2 linked regions of the Caldimonas thermodepolymerans genome follow. Each later gene encodes a partner of the first gene's protein in a complex. Links are inferred from orthologs where the notes say so. Each region holds a gene or a part of one and is shown on either strand. Other genes may lie near its edges. The genes, in order: IS481_RS13310 and smc.

The links.
Region 2: the proteins of IS481_RS13310 (region 1) and smc are in contact, whole or in part, in a crystal structure (PDB 3ZGX), measured with the Bacillus subtilis proteins. The link is inferred for Caldimonas thermodepolymerans from one-to-one orthologs.

What each region holds. Positions count from the first base shown.
Region 1 is NZ_CP064338.1:2,820,123-2,829,626, forward strand. Bases 2,255-5,121 are described here. They hold IS481_RS13310 (segregation and condensation protein A), read left to right. Parts: upstream 2,255-3,194; coding sequence 3,195-4,049; downstream 4,050-5,121. Other genes in these bases: IS481_RS13300 (SulP family inorganic anion transporter), read left to right, coding at 2,255-2,850; IS481_RS13305 (DUF3460 family protein), read left to right, coding at 2,969-3,178; panB (3-methyl-2-oxobutanoate hydroxymethyltransferase), read left to right, coding at 4,154-4,993; panC (pantoate--beta-alanine ligase), read left to right, coding at 5,008-5,121. Also shown: IS481_RS13295 (glycerate kinase type-2 family protein), read right to left, coding at 1-920; more of IS481_RS13300, read left to right, coding at 1,075-2,254; more of panC, read left to right, coding at 5,122-5,850; IS481_RS13325 (lipase family protein), read right to left, coding at 5,864-7,783; IS481_RS13330 (ATP-binding protein), read right to left, coding at 7,783-9,504. UniProt on the Bacillus subtilis protein: Participates in chromosomal partition during cell division. May act via the formation of a condensin-like complex containing Smc and ScpB that pull DNA away from mid-cell into both cell halves.
Region 2 is NZ_CP064338.1:1,988,057-1,998,759, reverse strand. The notes cover bases 1,413-5,478. They hold smc (chromosome segregation protein SMC), read left to right. Parts: upstream 1,413-1,762; coding sequence 1,763-5,278; downstream 5,279-5,478. Other genes in these bases: IS481_RS09330 (cell division protein ZipA C-terminal FtsZ-binding domain-containing protein), read left to right, coding at 5,275-5,478; queF (preQ(1) synthase), read right to left, coding at 1,413-1,595. In the rest of the region: dapC (succinyldiaminopimelate transaminase), read right to left, coding at 1-1,075; more of queF, read right to left, coding at 1,092-1,412; more of IS481_RS09330, read left to right, coding at 5,479-6,351; NAD-dependent DNA ligase LigA, read left to right, coding at 6,365-8,434; def (peptide deformylase), read left to right, coding at 8,447-8,983; IS481_RS09315 ([protein-PII] uridylyltransferase), read right to left, coding at 9,003-10,703. UniProt on the Bacillus subtilis protein: Required for chromosome condensation and partitioning.

The sequences.
Region 1 (9,504 bases):
GGCTGCCCGTGGCGGGCCACGTGGCGCGCCAGCGCCGCGTGCACCTGCCCGACCACGCGCGACTCGCCCTCGATCTGGTCGCTGAGGACGTAGGCGGCCAGCCCCGCGTCACGCGCCGCCTGCGCGGCGGCCTCGAGCGACTGGCGCGGCGTCGCGACCAGGTGCACCTCGTGCCCGGCAAAGCGCGGGTCGCCCGGCTTGGGCGTCTCCAGCCGGCCGTCGGCCAGCGCCGCTCGCACCTCGGGCGGCACCTCGATGCGGTAGCGCTCCAGGATGCGCAGCGCGTCCGCGCAGGTGGTGGGGTCCGGCACCGTGGGGCCGCTGGCGATCACCGCCGGGTCGTCGCCCGGCACGTCCGAGATCAGCAGCGTGACCACGCGCGCCGGCGCGCAGCGCGCCGCAAGCCGCCCGCCCTTGATCGCCGAGAGGTGCTTGCGCACGCAGTTCATCTCGCCGATGGTCGCCCCGCTGCGCAGCAGCGCCTGGTTGACGCGCTGCTTGTCGGCCAGGCTCACGCCCGGCGCCGGCAGCGACAGCAGCGCCGAGCCGCCGCCCGAGATCAGGCACAGCACCAGGTCGTCGGCGGTGAGCCCCTGCGCCAGCGCGGCGATGCGCTCCGCGGCGCGGCGGCCGGCGTCGTCCGGCACCGGGTGCGCGGCCTCGACCACCTCGATGCGCTGCAGGCGCGCCTGCGGCGGCACGTGGCCGTAGCGCGTCACGACCAGCCCCGACAGCGGCGCCCCGGCTGGCCAGGCGGCTTCGACGGCCGCCGCCATCGCCGCGCCGGCCTTGCCCGCTCCCAGCACCAGCGTGCGGCCGCGCGGCGGGGGCGGCAGGTACGGGGCCAGGCAATGCGCCGGCGACGCGCGCCGCACCGCGGCGTGGAAAAGGTCGAGCAGAATGTTGCGCGAAGCTTGCATGAAAGGCTCGGAGAAGGAAACTGCGCTAGCCTATCGCGGCCTGCCTGACCTCGCCAGCTTCGGCCGCCGACCTCACGCCCGACAGGCATCCTGCGCGTCCCGGCCCGTCTGCCGGGCGCGGCAGATCCGCACTGCAGTAGAGAAGAACGAACCGATGAGCATCAAGTTCCCGGGGCTGCCCGGCCTGGAGCTGGCCCCGTTCCGTCCGCGTCTGCTGTCCGCCATCCAGGGGTACGACCGCCAGCGCTTCGCCTCCGACCTCTCGGCCGGCCTGACGGTGGGCATCGTCGCGCTGCCGCTGGCGATGGCCTTCGCGATCGCCTCCGGGGTCAAGCCCGAGCAGGGCCTGTTCACCGCGATCATCGCCGGCTTCCTGATCGCGGCGCTGGGTGGCTCGAGCGTGCAGATCGGCGGGCCGGCCGGCGCGTTCATCGTGATCGTCTACGGCATCGTGCAGCGCTACGGCCTGGGCAACCTGTTGATCGCCACCGTGCTGGCCGGCGGGCTGCTGTTCCTGATGGGGCTGTTCAAGCTCGGGGTGCTGGTGCGCTACATCCCGGTGTCGATCGTGATCGGCTTCACCAACGGCATCGCGGTGCTGATCGCCTTGTCGCAGGTCAAGGACCTGCTGGGCCTGCAGATCGAGAACCTGCCGGCAGACTTCTTCACCCAGATCGCGGTGCTGGCGCGGCACCTGGACACGCTGAACCCGTACGCGGTGGCCACCGGCCTGGCCTGCCTGGCCATCGTCGTGGTCTGGCCCAAGCTGTACGCGCTGCCGCTGCCCTCGGGGCTGGCCTCGCGCAGCGAACGCTGGTTGCGCACGCTGGCGCGGCTGCCCGGCACGGTGATCGCGCTCGGCCTGGCCACCGCGGCGACCGCGCTGTTCGGCCTGCCGGTGGAGACCATCGGCTCGCGCTTCGGCGGCATCCCGCAGGCCCTGCCCAGCCTGCAGTTCCCCGACTTCAGCTGGGAAGGTGCCAAGCAGCTGTTCATCCCGACCATCACGATCGCGATGCTGGGGGCGATCGAGTCGCTGTTGTGCGCGCGCGTGGCCGACAACATGACCGACCTGCCGCGCCACGACCCCAACCAGGAGCTGATGGCGCAGGGCGTGGCCAACATCGTGACGCCCTTCTTCGGCGGCATCCCCGCCACCGGCACGATCGCGCGCACCGTCACCAACGTGCGCTCGGGCGCGGCCACGCCGGTGGCCGGCATCGTGCACGCGCTGACGCTGCTGCTGATCGTGCTGGTGGCCGCGCCGCTGGCCTCCAGCGTCCCGCTCGCGGCGCTGGCCGGCATCCTGCTGTTCGTCGCCTGGAACATGGGCGAGTGGCGCGAGTTCGCGCGCCTGAAGCACTTCAACATGCCCTACCGCGTGCTGCTGGTCGGCACCTTCGTGCTGACCGTGGTGTTCGACCTCACCGTCGCGGTGGAGGCGGGCCTGGTGCTGGCCTGCGTGTTCTTCATCTACCGCATGAGCGTGCTGTTCCGCATCGCCGAGCTGCCGCTGCCGGCGGCCGGGCGCGACGTGCAGGCGCTGGCGCTGTACGGCTCGCTGTTCTTCGGCGCGGTCGGCAAGATCGAGGACGTGGCGCGCCAGCTGCGCCCCGAGACGCGCGCGCTGATCCTCGAGATGCACCAGCTGATCTCGGTGGACACCACCGGCCTGGACGCGCTGGAGCAGCTGCACCGCGACCTGGCCCGCAAGGGCGTGCGCCTGATCCTGTGCGAGCTCAACGAGCAGCCGCTCGGCCTGATCCGGCGCTCGGGCTTCATCGAGCGCATCGGCGCGCAGCACATCGTCGACACGCTGGGCGAGGCCATCACGCTGGCGCACCAGTCCCCGGCAGCTGCCGCGCAGGCGCCGTCCCCGGCCGGCGCGCCGCAGGCCGACGCCCTCAAGCCCGACAGCGCGGCCGCCTGAGGCCGCCACGGCGCCCCGCCCGGCCTGCCCGCCAGGGGGGGCGCGGGGCGACGGCGCCGGGCCCCGGTAAAATCCTCGAGTTCACCTAGCGACGGCCACCGGCCGGGTCCTGAAAGCCATGCCTCTGTTCTGGAAACCCTACAAGTCCGAAGTCACGCAGTTCCTGGAGGAACTGAAGGCCAAGAACCCGAAACTGGAAGAGGAGCAGCGCAAAGGCCGCGCCCTGCTGTGGGACCGCGAACTCGACCGCGAGGCGCTGGAGGCCTACCAGGCCGCGCGCGTGCCGCAGCCGCCCTACGTCTACCTGACCAAGGGCTCGTCGCGTTGAGCCCCGTCCAGCAGCCGTGACGACCGACCTGCCGGCGCCGGAGGCGCCCGAAACCGAATCCGTCGGTGCCGGCCTGCCGGAGGTGGTCGACACGGTGGCGGTCGCCAAGCTCTACGGCGCGCCGCTGTTCGAGCTGCCGCAGGACCTGTACATCCCGCCGGATGCGCTGGAGGTCTTCCTCGAGGCCTTCGAAGGCCCGCTGGACCTGCTGCTCTACCTGATCCGCAAGCAGAACTTCAACATCCTCGACATCCCGCTGGCCGACGTCACGCGCCAGTACCTCAGCTACGTCGACCAGATCCGCTCGACCAACCTCGAGCTCGCCGCCGAGTACCTGCTCATGGCGGCGATGTTGATCGAGATCAAGTCGCGGATGCTGCTGCCGCCGAAGAAGACCGAGGAAGGCGAGGAGCCCGAGGACCCGCGCGCCGAGCTGGTGCGCCGCCTGCTCGAGTACGAGCAGATCAAGCTGGCCGCCGCCAAGCTGGACCAGCTGCCGCTGCTGGGCCGCGACTTCCTGCGCGCGCAGGTCTACATCGAGCAGTCGCTCAAGCCGCGCTTCCCGGACGTCAGCATCGACGAGCTGCGCGAGGCCTGGCTGGAGATCCTCAAGCGGGCCAAGCTCACCCAGCACCACAAGATCACCCGCGAGGAACTCTCGGTGCGCGAGCACATGAGCATCGTGCTGCGCACGCTGCAAGGCCGGCGCTTCGTCGAGTTCCAGGAACTGTTCGACCCCTCGCGCGGTCCGCAGGTGCTGGTGGTCACCTTCATCGCGATGCTGGAGCTCGCCCGCGAGCGCCTGATCGAGGTGACCCAGGCCGAGGCCTACGCCCCGATCTACGTGCGCCTGGCCTACCAGCCGGCCTGAGGCCCTCCCCCCGACCCGGTGGGAAGCGGTTGTGCGATGCAGCATCGCCGGCCGCGGGTGGCTAGAATCCGCTCCACTTCGGACCAGCCCCCCCAGACGGCGCGATGAGTTCCCACGCCACCCCCGATGCCGGCGCCACCGGCCGCAAGCCCGTGACGCTGCACCGCCTGCGCGAGATGCACGCCGCCGGCGAGAAGATCGCCATGCTGACCTGCTACGACGCCAGCTTCGCCCGGCTGCTGGACGACTGCGGCGTCGACTGCCTGCTGGTGGGCGACTCGCTGGGCATGGTGCTGCAGGGGCAGCCCTCCACGCTGCCGGTGTCGCTGGAGGACGCGGTCTACCACACCCGCGCCGTGGCGCGCGGCAACCGCAGCGCCTGGCTGGTCGCCGACCTGCCGTTCGGCAGCTACGAGGCCTCGCCCGAGCAGGCGCTGCGCAGCAGCGTGGCGCTGATGCAGGCCGGTGCGCAGATGGTCAAGCTCGAAGGCGGCGGCTGGACCGCCGAGACCGTGCGCTTCCTCGTCGCGCGCGGCATCCCGGTGTGCGCCCACCTCGGGCTCACGCCCCAGAGCGTGCACGCGCTGGGCGGCTACCGCGTCCAGGGCCGCGACGAGGCGGCGGCCGCGACGCTGAAGCGCCACGCCGCCGAACTGGCCGACGCGGGCGCGGCGATGCTGGTGTTGGAGCTGGTGCCCAGCGCACTGGCCGCCGAGATCGGCGCCGCCCGGCCGGACCTCATCACCATCGGCATCGGCGCCGGCCCGCGGTGCGGCGGGCAGGTGCTGGTGCTGCACGACATGCTCGGCGTCACCCGCGGCCGGCTGCCGCGCTTCGTGCGCAACTTCATGGCCGGTGCCGCCAGCATCGAGGACGCCGTGCGCCTGTACGTGCAGGACGTCAAGGCCGGCCGCTTCCCCGACCCCGAACTGCACGGCTACTGACCGGATCCACGCCCATGCGCATCGTCCACACCATCCCCGAACTGCGCCAGGCCCTGGCCGGTGCCACCGCGACGGCCTTCGTGCCCACGATGGGCAACCTGCACGAGGGGCACCTGTCGCTGCTCAAGCTCGCGCGCGAACGTGGCGGCCCCGTGGTGGCCAGCATCTTCGTCAACCGGCTGCAGTTCGCGCCGCACGAGGACTTCGACAGCTACCCGCGCACCTTCGAGCGCGACTGCGACCTGCTGCGCAGCGTCGGCTGCAACGTGGTGTTCGCCCCGCGCGAGGAGGACCTCTACCCCGAGCCGCAGGTCTACCGCGTGCAGCCGCCGGCCGAACTGGCCGACATCCTGGAAGGCGCGTTCCGTCGGGGCTTCTTCAACGGCGTCTGCACCGTGGTGCTGAAGCTGTTCAACTGCGTGCAGCCCCGCGTGGCGGTGTTCGGCAAGAAGGACTACCAGCAGCTGCTGGTGATCCGCCGCATGGTGCAGCAGCTGGCCCTGCCGGTGGAAATCGTCGCCGGCGAGACCGCGCGCGCGCCCGACGGGCTGGCCCTGTCGTCGCGCAACAGCTACCTGAGCGAGGCCGAGCGCGCCGAGGCGGTGCGCCTGTCGATGACCCTGCGCGACATCCAGCGCCGCCTGCGCAACGGCGAGACGGCCGAGCTGGCCGCGCTGGAGCAGGCGGCGATGGAGGAGCTGCGCGCGCGCGGCTGGACGCCGGACTACGTCGCGATCCGCCGCCAGCGCGACCTGCTGCCCCCCACGCCGCAGGAGCGTGCCGCCGGCGAGCCGCTGGTGGTGCTGGGCGCCGCGCGCCTGGGCCGCACGCGCCTGATCGACAACCTGGAGATCTGAGCGCGCCGGCGCCTCAGGGCGCCAGCAGCGATTCGAGCCGCGCGCGGATCTGCCGCACGGTCGGCTCGTGCTCGAAGTACTCGGTGTGGAACACCGGCGAGGCGTCCATCGCCTCGGCGAGGCCCGCCAGCGCCGACTGCTTGGGCACGATGCCGTCGCCGTCGGCCTCGAAGCCGGCCCAGTCCTCGATCACGCGGTGCCAGACGCGCTCGCCGATCGGCCGGCTGTCGCCCGGGCCCCATTCCGAGCCCCACACCCACATGCCCTCCGGCATCCCCGGATGGCGCCGCGCCATGCGCGCGACCCCGGCCGGTTCCACGTCGCGGAAGCCGGGCGGGATGTCGTAGGCCAGCGCGCGTTCGAGGATGGTCAGCTGCACCAGGTGCTGCTTGTCGAGGATCCCCGAGGCCAGGTCGCGCACCCAGCCGACCAGCACCGCCGCGCCCGACCAGCGCCGGCCGATGCTGCGGAACACCCCGGTGCCCTGGTGCGGCGAACCGGCCGTCAGCGCGTAGAAGCGCCAGCCCGGCCAGCGCTGGCGCAGCCGGGGCAGCGCGAAGCGCGCGACGTTGCCGCCGCGCGAATGCGCCAGCAGCACCAGCGTGCCCTCGGGCCGGTCGCCGATCACCGCGCGGTCGAGCGCGTCGACGAGCTGGTCGATGTTGCGCGCCACGCGCAGGAAGGTGTCATGCTCGAAGCGCCAGGTGCAGCAGCCGTCGAGCAGCGGCATGCGCCGCCACGGCCCGGCCTGCCGCACCTGGGCGGCGTCGGTCTCCAGCCAGGCGCCGAAGCCGCTGCGCGCCGAGCTCAGGCCGCCATGGATCAGCACCACGTGGCGGTCGCCGGCCGGCTGCTCGGGACGGTGCGCGACCGCCGGCCGCGAGGCAGGGGCAAGCCGCGCGCCGCGCTTCTGCGCCAGCCGCAGCACGTCCGGCCCCGGCTCCGGCTCGCCGAACACCTGCGCCCACCACGCCTCGTCCTCGCGCAGCCGCTGCACGAAGGTCGGATCGCGGTCGGCGATGGTCTTGCGGATGCCCAGCCAGCGCAGCACGCGCAGCGCCTGCCGCTTGATCCAGGCGAAGGTGGTCTCCTGCAGCTCGAAGGTGAACACCGGCACCGCGACCAGCAGGCCGACGCCCGGGCGCATCGAGCGCCGCACCTCCGGCGCCTGGACCCGGTTCGCGTCGTGCAGCCAGGTCGGCTGGCCCTTCTTCAGGTACAGCAGGTCTTCCGAGAACCCGATGCCGTCACCCCGGAAGCTGCACGGCTGCCACGGCATGCGCGCGGCCTCCTCGCCGGGCGGCGGCGGGGTCCAGCCGCGCGGCGCGCAGCCGCCCCAGTACAGCCGCGTCTCGACCTCCAGCTGCACCACCACGCGCTTGTTGCGCCACTCGGGCGGAAGCTGCTCGGCCAGCTCCTGCGCCAGCTCGTCGGCCTGCGCCAACGGCAGCTTCATGCGCAGCGGGCGGCCGTGGCGGCGCACGATCGGCGCGATCCACCACACCGGCGGCTGCCAGACGCGCAGCCGGCGCGCCACCGGCTCCTCGATCGCGGCGTCGGACACCATCTCGTCGAACCAGACGGCACGGTGGTCGGTGCACGGCAGCCCGTGCAGGTGCTCGCTCAGGCGCGCTTCCTGGCGCAGCTGCTGGGCAATGCCCTCGACGAAGGGGGCGAGCTCCTCGCCAAACCACTCGGCGCGCCGGGCCTCGAAGCGCTCGAGCACCTCGTGCGCACACAGGCAGCCTTCGATCTTCTCGACCGGCGGCTGCCGGCGCGGACGACGGGTCCGTGCCTCGTGCGGTGCGTCGCCGCCCGGCATGGCGAAGCCGGGCGCCACCGCGGCAGCTGCGGCCAGCCCTGCCGCGCCCGGCGCCAGGTCATCGTCGTCGAGCTGGAACTCCAGCTGCACCCGGGAAGCACGCTCGGCCATCACCGGCTCCGCACGTTGAGCTTGAACGCGATCATCGCGCGCAGCTTGTTCGGCACCACCGGCTTGAACAGCAGGTGGAAGTCATGCTTCTGCGCCTCGGCCTCGAGCGTCGCGGTGGTGCTGCCCGTGACCATGATGGCGGGCAGGGAAGCGTCGAAGAACCCGCGCAGCATCTTCAGCGCGTCGATGCCGTTGCTGCTCGCATCCAGCCGGTAGTCGACCAGGACCAGGTCCGGGCGCAGCCCCTGCTGGCTGGCCTGCGCGGCCCACTGGCGGCACGGCTCGACCGTGTCGAAGGCGTAGACCGTCGCCCCCCAGCTCTTGAGCAGCACCTCCAGCCCTTCGCGCACCGCGGGCTCGTCCTCGACCACGACGATGTGGCGCCGGTCCAGCGTCAGGCCCAGCGGCGCGCTGCGGGGCGCGGTGGCTTCCTCGATGCGCGGCGGACGGCCCTTGGGCACCCACAGCGAGAACACCGTGCCGCGTCCGGGCACCGAGCGCACCGTCAGCTCGGCCTGCATCAGGTCGGCCAGGCGCCGCACGATCGCCAGCCCCAGGCCCAGCCCCTTGCGCTGGTGCGGCGGCAGGGGCTGGTCGACCTTGACCTGGTAGAACTCCTCGAAGATGCGTCCCAGCTCCTGCTCGCGGATGCCCACCCCCGAGTCCCACACCTGCAACAGCAGCCGGTCGCCGCGCGCGCGGCAGCTGACCAGCACGCCGCCGTCCTCGGTGTAGCGGATCGCGTTGGAGATGAGGTTGCGCAGGATGCGGTCGACCAGCACCGGGTCGGCGTAGGCATGGTGATGGCCGCCGCGGAACTTGAGTTCCAGCCCCTTCTCGAACGCGATCGGCTCGTAGTGCAGGCGCTGGCGCGCGAAGATGTCGCGCAGGCTGAAGTGCTCGGGGCGGCACTCCACCGCGCCGGTGTCGATCTTGGTGATGTCCAGCAGCTCGCTGAACAGGCCTTCCAGCGCGTCGACCGAGCTGTTGATGCTGTTGACGAGCTGGATCACTTCCTCGTCGCGGCTCTTGCTGCGCAGCGCCTCGGCGAACAGGCCCACCGCATGCAGCGGCTGGCGCAGGTCGTGGCTGGCGGCGGCGAAGAACTGGGTCTTGGCGCGATTCGCCACCTCGGCGTCGCGGCGCGCCGCCTCGGCGACCTCCTTCTCGACGCGCAGCTGCTCGGCCAGCTGCTCGGTGCGCACCTTCAGCTCGATGACGCGTTCCATCGCCTGCCGGTAGTTGCGCCCGAGCAAGGCGGTCATCGCCATCGTCAGCATCAGCACGCCGGCCAGCTCGTAGCTGTAGAGGGTGCGCTCGGCGGCAATGCTCGCGATGGTCGGCACGAAGCACAGCCCGAGGAAGGTCAGGAACAGCTTGCGATGCTCGGCCAGCACTGGCACCGAGGCCACGCAGTAGCTGAAGATCGTGATGATCAGGCCGATCTGCTGGATGGCCTCGCCGCGGCTGTAGAACAGCAGCGCCGCGGTGCCCCACATCGCCCCGGAGGCGAGGATGCCGGCGTTCCAGCGCCGCTGCCAGGCAGCGAAGTCGGTGGCCGGGTCGAGCTGCACCTTGGCGAAGCGGTACGCGATCCAGGCGCGGTACGCCCACACCAGCGCGAAGCCGGCCGCCCAGAGCGTGAGCATCAGCGGCGGGGCGAACCCCACGTGCAGCATCACGACGACCGTGCTGCCGATCAGGTTGCCCAGCAGGCTCGA
Region 2 (10,703 bases), 830 kb from region 1 along the record:
TGCCGGGCAGGACGGTGACATTGTATTGAGCGAGCAGCCCGCGGGCGAACTCGGTGTCGCTGCCCGGCACCTTGGCCCAGAGGTAGAAGCCGGCATCGGGCAGCGCCACGTCCAGCACCTCGGCCAGCATCGGTGTCACCTTGGCGAACTTCGCGCGGTACTTTTCCCGGTTTTCGGCCACGTGCTGCTCGTCGCCCCAGGCCGCGATGCTGGCCTGCTGCACCACCGGGCTCATCGCGCCGCCATGGTAGGTGCGGTACAGCAGGAAGGACTTCAGGATCTGCGCGTCGCCGGCGACGAAGCCGGAGCGCATGCCCGGCACGTTGGAGCGCTTGGACAGGCTGGTCAGCGCGATCAGGTTGCGGAAGTCGCCGCGCCCCAGCTTGAGCGCGGCCTCCAGCCCGCCCAGCGGCGGCTGGTCGTCGCGGAAGTAGATCTCGGAGTAGCACTCGTCCGAGGCGATCACGAAGCCGTGGCGGTCGCTCAGCTCGAACAGGCGCGCCCACTCGTCGAGCGACATCACCGCGCCGGTCGGGTTGCCCGGCGAGCAGACGTACAGCAGCTGGGTGGCGGCCCAGGTGGCCTCGGGGATGCCCGTCAGGTCCGGCGCGAAGTTGCGCGCCGGGTCGCTGTTGGCGTAGGCCACGCGGGCGCCGGCCAGCAGGGCCGCGCCTTCGTAGATCTGGTAGAAGGGGTTGGGGCAGACCACCACCGGCCCCCCCTGGTCGCGGTGCCGCGTCGGGTCGATCACGGTCTGCGCCAGCGCGAACAGCGCCTCGCGGGTGCCGTTGACCGGCAGGACCTGGGTCGCCGGGTCGAGCGTGACGCCGTAGCGGCGCTGCACCCAGCCGGCCATCGCCTCGCGCAGCCGGATGTCACCGGCCGTGGCCGGGTAGTTGGCCAGCCCCGCCAGCGCGGCCGTGACCGCCTGCTGGATGAAGGCCGGCGTCGGGTGCTTGGGCTCGCCGATGCCCAGGCTGATGGGGCGGTAGGCCGGGTTGGGCTGAATGTCCTTGACCAGCGCGCGCAGCCGCTCGAACGGATAGGGTTGCAGCTTGGAGAGCAGGGGGTTCATCGCGGATTCCCGGGCGTCAGCCGAGCAGGCCGGTCTCGTGCGCGTGCTGCGGCAGCTCGATGCGCGGCTGGGGCTTCCAGCCCTTCTTGCGATGCTCGGCGACGACGTTGGTGTAGATGCCGCCGCGCACGTACCACTTGGCCGTGATGCGGATGTAGCGCGGATCGATCGCCTTGACGATGTCATCCAGGATGTCGTTGGTGACTTTCTCGTGGAACGCGCCTTCGTTGCGGTAGCTCCACATGTACATCTTCAGGCTCTTGAGCTCCACGCACAGCTTGTCGGCGATGTAGTCGATCGTGAAGTGCGCGAAGTCGGGCTGGCCGGTCAGCGGGCAGTGGCAGGTGAACTCGGGGATCTGGAACTGGATCACATAGTCCCGCTTCGGGGCCGGGTTCGGAAAGACATGCAGCTCCTTGGACGGTGCCGAGGGCGGCGTGGCCGGCACCGGGCGCTGTTTGGGGGCTGCGGCCTTGGTGGCGGCAGGACGGGAGGCGGTTCTCGACACGGTCTTGGGCATGGTGAAAACGACAGCTCTGGACACAGTTCAGCGAAGGGGCGGATGGTATCATCCCGCCTCGATCGAAACTCGCCGGAGCGCGAGATTTTCCAAGCAAATCAAGCACTTAAAGCGGTGTTGGTGGCGCTTTGCGACAGGCGTGCGCCGCCCCGTGCGGTTTCCAGCCCATGCGCCTGAACTCGATCAAGCTGTCCGGCTTCAAGTCCTTCGCCGAGCCGACCCACTTCCAGCTGCCCGGCCAGCTCGTCGGCGTGGTCGGCCCCAACGGTTGCGGCAAGTCCAACATCATGGACGCCGTGCGCTGGGTGCTGGGGGAGTCCAAGGCGTCCGAGCTGCGCGGCGAGTCGATGCAGGACGTCATCTTCAACGGTTCCAGCAACCGCAAGCCGGCCAGCCGCGCCAGCGTCGAGCTGGTGTTCGACAACAGCGACGCGCGCGCCGGCGGGCAGTGGAACCAGTTCACCGAGATCGCCGTCAAGCGCGTGCTCACGCGTGACGGCACCTCCAGCTATTTCATCAACAACCAGCCGGTGCGCCGCCGCGACGTGCAGGACGTGTTCCTGGGCACGGGCCTGGGCCCGCGCGCCTACGCGATCATCGGCCAGGGCACGATCAGCCGCATCATCGAGTCCAAGCCCGAGGAGCTGCGCATGTTCCTCGAGGAGGCCGCCGGCGTCTCGAAGTACAAGGAGCGCCGCCGCGAGACCGAGAACCGGCTCAAGGACACGCGCGAGAACCTCACCCGCGTCGAGGACATCCTGCGCGAGCTCAACGCCAACCTCGAGAAGCTCGAGAAGCAGGCCGAGGTCGCGACCCAGTACCGCACGCTGCAGGAGCAGGGCACGCTGAAGCTGCACCAGCTGTGGTTCCTGAAGCACCGCGACGCGGCCAGCGAGCAGGAGCGCCTGCACAAGGAGGTGCTGGAGGCCACCAACGCGCTGGAGGCGCGCCTGGCCGAGCTGCGCCACGTCGAGGCCGAGCTGGAGACCATCCGGCAGGCCCACTATGCCGCCAGCGACGAGCTGCACACCGCGCAGGCCGCGCTGGCCGAGGCCAACCTGGAGGTCAGCCGCCTGGAAGAGCGCATCCGCTACGTGGTCGAGGGTCGCCAGCGGGTCGAGCAGCGCCTGGTCGAGCTCAAGGCCCAGAGCGAGCAGTGGGCGCAGCGGCGCGCCGATGCAGAGGCCGAACTGGAAACCATCGCCGAGCAGATCGCGCAGGCCGAGGAACAGGCCGAGATCCTCGCCGCGCAGGCCGAGGAGCAGGCGGCCAACCTGCCCGGCTACGAGGACGCGGTGCGTGCGGCCACCCAGCGCGCCAACGAGCAGCGATCGGCCGTCGCCAACGTGCAGCAGCAGATCCAGCTGCTGGCGGCCGAGTCGCGCAACGTCGAGGAACAGGCGCGCCAGCTGACGCTGCGCCGCGAGCGCCTGGCGAGCGAGGTCAAGGGGCTGGCCGCGCCCGACGAGCTGCGCTTGGCCGAGCTGACCCGCCAGCACGAGCAGGCCGCCGAGGCGCTGGCGATTGCCGAGGAACGCCTGCACGAGCTGACCGAGCAGGTGCCGCAGCTCGACGAGGACCGCCGCGCCAAGCAGGAGCAGGTCAACGCCGAGACCGCCAGGCAGGCCGACCTGAGCGCCCGCCTGGAGGCGCTGCGCGCACTGCAGGAGAAGGTGCAGACCGAAGGCAAGCTCAAGCCGTGGCTGGCCAAGCACGGGCTGGACGGGCTGCCGGGCCTGTGGACCCAGGTGCACATCGAGCCGGGCTGGGAAACCGCGCTGGAATCGGCACTGCGCGAGCGGCTCAACGCGCTGGAGGTCGGCCGGGTCGAGACCGTGCGCGCCTTCGCGAGCGACGCCCCGCCGGCCAAGCTGGCGTTCTACACGCTGCCGTCGGCGGCGATCAGCAACACCCACCAGACGCTGCCGCGCCTGTCGGACCTGCTGCGCCTGAACGACGCAGGGCTCAAGGCGCTGCTCAACGACTGGCTGGAAGGCGTCTACACCGCTGCCTCGCTGGACGAGGCGCTGGCCGAGCGCGGCAAGCTCACGCACGGCGAGGTCATCATGACCCGCGAGGGGCATGCGGTGTCCCAGTACTCGGTGAGCTTCTACGCCCCGGACTCCGAGCAGGCCGGGATGCTGCAGCGCGCGCAGGAGATCGAGAACCTGGAGCGCCAGGTACGCGCCCAGGCCCTGATCGCCGAAGACGCCCGCACCGCGCTGGTGCGCGCCGAGGCCGCCTACACCGACGCCACGCAGCGGCTGGCCGGCGCGCGCCGCGAGGCCGCCGAGCTGCAGTCGCGCGCCTACCAGCTGCAGGTCGAGCTGCTGCGCCTGACCCAGCAGGCCGAGCAGACCAGCGCCCGGCGCGGGCAGATCGAGGAGGAACTCGCCGAGATCGACGGCCAGCTCGAGGAGCTCAACGAGCGCCGCGCCACCGGCGAGGCGCGCTTCGAGGAGCTCGACATGGCGCTGGCCAACGAGCAGGAGCGCCACGCCGAGCTGGAAGAGGCGGTGATCGAGGCCGAGCGCAAGCTCAACGAGGCGCGCGAGCAGCTGCGTTCGCTGGAGCGCGAGGCCCAGGAGGCGCAGTTCTCGGCGCGCGCGCTGGCCGCGCGGCGGGGCGAGCTGCAGCGCTCGATCGAGACGGCCAACCAGCAGATCGCGCTCAACGAGCAGACCGCGCAGCAGCTGCAGTCCGAGCTGGACGGCTTCAACGACGCCGCGGCGCAGGCCGGCCTGGAGGAAGCCCTGGCCGTCAAGCTGGACCGCGAGTCGGCGCTGGCGGCCAAGCGCAGCGAGTACGACGACCTGGCCGCCAAGCTGCGCCGCGCCGAGGAGCAGCGCATGGAATTCGAGCGCAGCCTGCAGCCGCTGCGCGACCGCATCACCAAGCTGCAGCTGGAAGAGCAGGCCGCGTCGCTCGGCGGCGCGCAGTTCATGGAGCAGCTGACCCAGGCCGGGGTCGACCTGGAGGCGCTGCAGAAGTCCATCGAGGAAGGCAACGTCAAGCTCTACGGCCTGCAGGGCGAGATCGACCGCATCAACCGCGAGATCAACGCGCTGGGCGCGGTCAACCTCGCGGCGCTGGACGAACTGGCCGCCGCGCGCGAGCGCAAGACCTTCCTGGATGCGCAGTCGTCGGACCTGAACGACGCGATCCGCACGCTGGAAGACGCGATCCACAAGATCGACATGGAGACGCGCGACCTGCTGAAGAAGACCTTCGACATCGTCAACGAGCACTTCGGCAAGCTCTTCCCCAGCCTGTTCGGCGGCGGCAACGCGAAGCTGGTGATGACCGGCGACGAGATCCTCGATTCCGGCGTGCAGGTCATGGCCCAGCCGCCGGGCAAGAAGAACAGCACCATCCACCTGCTGTCCGGCGGTGAGAAGGCGCTGACCGCGATCGCGCTGGTGTTCGCGATGTTCCAGCTCAACCCGGCGCCGTTCTGTCTGCTCGACGAGGTGGATGCCCCGCTCGACGACGCCAACACCGAGCGTTATGCCAACCTGGTCAAGAGCATGTCCAAGAACACGCAGTTCCTGTTCATCTCGCACAACAAGATCGCGATGGAAATGGCCGAGCAGCTGATCGGCGTGACGATGCAGGAGCAGGGCGTCTCCCGCATCGTGGCGGTCGACATGGAAGCCGCGATCAGCATGGCGGAGGCAGCGTGAGCAGCCTGCAGACCGCACTGGCGATCGTCGGCGGCCTGGTGCTGGCCGGCGTGGTGGCGCATGGCGCCTGGCAGGCCCGACGCGCCGGCGTGCGCACGGCCGAACGGCGCCCCGCCGAGCCGCCGCGCCACATCGAACCGAGCTTCGGCGAGCCGGGCGACGCGGCATCCGCGGGCGAGGGGACGGAGGCCGACGCGCTGCCGTCCGTGCCGCCGCTGGTCAGCCCGCTGCCGGCGTTGCGGCGCCACCCGGGCGTGCGGCTGGACCCGCTGGTCGACGCGATCGCGACGCTGTCGACCGAGACGCCGGTCAGCGGCGACAGCGTGCTCGCCCACCTGCCGCCCACGCGCCGCGCCGGCAGCAAGCCGTTCTTCATCGAGGCGCTCAACGTCGAGACCTCGGAATGGGAGGCGCCCCAACCCGGCCACAGCTACCGCGAGTTCCAGGCCGGCGTGCAACTGGCCAACCGCACCGGCGCGCTGAACGAGATCGAGTATTCCGAGTTCGTGCAGAAGGTGCAGGCCTTTGCCGACGCGCTCGGCGCCGCGGTGGACTTCCCGGACATGCTGGACGTGGTCGCGCGCGCCCGCGAGCTGGACCAGTTCGCCAGCCAGCACGACGCGCAGCTGGCCTGCCGCCTGCACGCCAAGGGCGCGGCCTGGACGGTGTCGTACCTGCAGCAGCACGCCAGCCGCCACGGCTTCGTGCCGGGCGTGGTGCCCGGCCGCCTGGTGCTGCCGGCGCGGGAGGAGGGCTCGCCGCCGGTGCTGAGCCTGCAGTTCGACCCGCAGGCGGCCTTTGCCGACGACCCGAACCTGGCCGCGGTGCGCGACGTGACGCTGTCCTTCGACGTGCCGCAGACCGCGCCGGGCGAACAGCCCTTCCAGGCCTGGCAGGCCAGTGCCCAGGCGCTGGCGCAGGACATGGACGCGGTGATCGTCGACGACGCCGGCCAGCCGCTCACCGGGCCGGCCTTCGAGGCCATCGGCCGCGAGCTGGAGCAGCTGTACCAGACGCTGGAAGAGCGGGGCCTGGGTGCCGGCTCGCCCGCGGCGCGCCGGCTCTTCAGCTGAAGGGGGCCGGACGATGACGCCCGACCTGTTTGACGACGCGCCGGGGGCGCGCGCCGACGGCCCGGCCGAGCGCGCCGCCTGGCTGCGCGAGCAGCTCAACCACCATGCCTACCTCTACTACGTGCTCGACGCGCCGGAGATCCCGGACGCCGAGTACGACCGCCTGTTCCAGGAACTGCAGGCGATCGAGGCCGCGCACCCCGAGCTGCTGACCCCGGACTCGCCGACCCAGCGCGTGATCGGCAAGGTGCTCGACGGCCTGACGCCGGTGAAGCACGCGCTGCCGATGCTGTCGATCCGCACCGAGACCGACACCACCGCCGGCGGCGCGCAGGCCTTCGACGCGCGCGTGCGGCGCGAGCTGGGGCTGGACGCCGATGCGCCGCCGGTGGAGTACTGCGCGGAGCTGAAGTTCGACGGGCTGGCCATCAACCTGCGCTACGAGGACGGCGTGCTCGTGCAGGCGACCACGCGCGGCGACGGCGAGACCGGCGAGGACGTGACGCAGAACGTGCGCACGATCGGCCAGATCCCGCTGCGGCTGCGTGGCAAGGCGCCGCCGCTGATCGAGATCCGCGGCGAGGTCTACATGCGGCGCGACGACTTCGAGCGCCTGAATGCCCGCCAGCGCGAGCGCGGCGAGAAGACCTTCATCAACCCGCGCAACACCGCCGCCGGCGCGATCCGCCAGCTCGACCCCAAGGGGCTGGCCGACAAGAAGCTGAGCTTCTACGCCTACGGGTTGGGCGTGACCGAGGGCTGGGACGCGCCGGCCACGCACAGCGCGACGCTGGATGCGATCGCCGCCTTCGGCGTGCCGGTGAACGACCTGCGCGCGGTGGTGCATGGCGCGCAAGGGCTGGTGGCCTACCACGAGCGCATCGCGAAGCTGCGCGACCAGCTGCCGTTCGACATCGACGGCGTGGTCTACAAGGTCAACCGCATCGACCTGCAGAAGCAGCTGGGCTTCGTGACGCGCGAGCCGCGCTGGGCGGTCGCGCACAAGTACCCGGCGCAGGAGGAGATGACGCGGCTCAACGGCATCGAGGTGCAGGTGGGCCGCACCGGCAAGCTGACGCCGGTGGCCAAGCTGGAACCGGTGTTCGTCGGCGGCACGACGGTCAGCAACGCGACGCTGCACAACCTGTTCGAGCTGCGGCGCAAGGGCGTGCGCGTGGGCGACACGGTCATCGTGCGCCGTGCCGGCGACGTGATCCCCGAGGTGGTGGGCCGCGTGCCCGGCCCGCGCAATGACTACGTGCCGAACTTCCGCATGCCGCGCCACTGCCCGGTGTGCGGCAGCGACGTCCGGCGCGAGAAGGGCAGCGTCGAGCACCGCTGCACCGGCGGGCTGTTCTGTGCCGCGCAGCGCAAGCAGGCGCTGCTGCACTACGCGAGCCGGCGCGCGATGGACATCGAAGGCCTGGGCGAGAAGCTCGTCGACCAGCTGGTGGACGGCGGCCTGGTGCGCACGCTGCCGGACCTGTACCGGCTCGACGTCGCGCAGCTGGCGGCGCTGGACCGCATGGGCGAGAAGAGTGCCGCCAACCTCGTCGCGGCGCTCGGGAAGAGCAAGGACACGACGCTGCCGCGCTTCCTGTACGCGCTGGGCATCCGCCACGTGGGCGAGACCACCGCCAAGGACCTGGCGCGCCACTTCGGCACGCTGGAGCGCGTGATGGACGCGAGCGTCGAGCAGCTGCTCGAGGTGAACGATGTCGGCCCGGTGGTGGCGCAGAGCATCCGCACCTTCTTCGAACAGGAGCACAACCGCGAGGTGGTGCAGCAGCTGCGTGAGGCCGGCGTGCACTGGAGCGAAAGCGACGGCCAGGCCGATGCCGCGCCCAAGCCGCTGGCCGGCAAGACCCTGGTGCTGACCGGCACGCTGCCGAACCTGACGCGCGACCAGGCCAGGGAGCTGATCGAGGCCGCCGGCGGCACGGTGGCCGGCTCGGTGTCGAAGAAGACCGACTACGTGGTGGCCGGCGCGGAAGCCGGCAGCAAGCTGGCCAAGGCGCAGGAGCTGGGCGTGCCCGTGCTGGACGAGGCGGGGCTGCAGCAGCTGCTGCAGGGCGCCGGCTGAAGGAGGGCGACGATGGCAGTCCGCGAGATCCTGAGGATGGGCGACGCGCGCCTGTTGCGGGTGGCCCGGCCGGTCGAGCAGTTCGACACGCCGGAACTGCGCGCGCTGATCGCCGACATGTTCGACACGATGGCTGCCGCCAACGGCGCGGGACTGGCCGCGCCGCAGATCGGGGTGAACCTGGCGGTGGTGATCTTCGGCTTCGACCACAACCCGCGCTACCCGGACGCGCCCCCGGTGCCGCGCACCGTGCTGATCAACCCGTCGATCGAGCCGCTGTCCGACGACGAGGAAGAGGGCTGGGAAGGCTGCCTGTCCGTGCCGGGGATGCGCGGCGTGGTGCCGCGCTGGAAGCACATCCGCTACACGGGCTACGACCCGCAGGGCCGGCGCATCGAGCGCGAGGCCGAGGGCTTCCACGCCCGGGTGGTGCAGCACGAGTGCGACCACCTGATCGGCAAGCTCTATCCGATGCGCATCCGCGACTTCACGCGCTTCGGCTACACCGAGGTGCTGTTCCCCGGGCTGGACGCGGCCTCGGACGACTGAACCGCCGTCCGCGGGCGCATCAGGCCAGCGCGTCCAGCAGGTCGGACTCCAGCTCGAGCTGGGTGCGCGCCTGGGCCAGCGCCGGCCCGTCGATCAGGAAGGTGTCCTCGACCCGCTCGCCCAGGGTGGTGACCTTGGCCAGCTGCAGGTTGACACGGTACTTGGCCAGCACCCGCGCGATCGAGTAGAGCAGGCCGGTGCGGTCGCTCGCGGAGACGCTCAGCAGCCAGCGCTGCGCGCGCTCGTCCGGGCGCAGCATCACGCGCGGCTGCACCGGGAAGGACTTGACTCGCCGCGACAGCCGCCCGCGGCTCGGTTCGGGCAGCGGCCCGGTGTCTTCCAGCGCCTGCACCAGCTGCGTCTCGACCAGCGCGACCAGGTCGCGGTGGTGGTCGGTGTAGGGTGAGACCACCTGGAAGGTGTCCAGCGCGTAGCCGGCGCGCGTGGTGTGGATCTTGGCGTCCAGGATGCTGAAGCCGGCGCCGTCGAAGTAGCCGCAGATGCGCGCGAACAGGTCGGCGCGGTCGGGGGCGTAGACCAGCACCTGCAGGCCTTCGCCGACCGGCGAGGGGCGCGCCTTGACGATCGGCTGCTGCGTCTGGACATGGCGCCACAGCGAGCGGGCGTGCCAGGCGATGTCGCCCGCCTCGTGGCGCGCGAAGTAGCTGACTTCCAGCGTCTTCCACAGCGCTTCCTGGGTGCCGGGCAGCTGCGAGTGCAGCGCCAGGTCCTGCAGGGCCTCCTGCTTGCGCGCCTCGATCTCGGCGTCCAGGTTGGGCCGGGTGCCGCCCAGCGCACGCAGCGTCAGCCGGTACAGGTCTTCCAGCAGCTTGCCCTTCCAGGCGTTCCACACCTTGGGGCTGGTGCCGCGGATGTCCGCCACGGTCAGCAGGTACAGTGCCGTCAGGTAGCGCTCGTTGCCGACGATCGCGGCAAAGTTCTCGATGACCTGCGGGTCGCTGAGGTCTTCCTTCTGCGCGATGCGCGACATCGTCAGGTGATGCTGCACCAGGAACTCGGCGAGCTTCGCGTCCTCCCGGGGCAGGCCGTGGTCGCGGCAGAAGCGGCGCACCTCCATCGCCCCCAGTTCGGAGTGGTCGCCGCCACGGCCCTTGGCCACGTCATGGAACAGCGCGGCCACGTACAGCACGTAGGGAGTGTCGAACTGCGCGGCCAGCTGCGAGCAGAACGGGTACTCGTGCGCGTGCTCGGGGATGAAGAAGCGGCGCACGTTGCGCAGCACCATCAGGATGTGCTGGTCCACGGTGTAGACGTGGAACAGGTCGTGCTGCATGCGTCCGACGATGCGGCGGAACACCCACAGGTAGCGCCCCAGCACCGAGGTCTGGTTCATCAGGCGGAAGACGTGCGTCTGCCCCTGCGGCTGCTTGAGGATCTGCAGGAAGGTGGCCCGGTTGACCGGGTCGGCGCGGAACTGCGCGTCCATCAGCTCGCGCGCGTTGTACAGCGCGCGCAGCGTGCGCGCCGACAGGCCCTTGATGCCCGGGGTGCGCTGGTAGACCAGGAAGGTGCGCAGGATGGCGCTGCGGTCGCGCTCGTAGAGGTCGTCGCTGACGACCTCGAGCATGCCGTCGCGGTCGAGGAACTGCTCGTCGATCGGGCGCATCGGCGGGTCCTGCGAGCCGTTGACGCGCTCCTCGATGTTGAGCATCAGGATCTGGTTCAGCTGCGTCACCGCCTTGGCCGCCCAGTAGTAGCG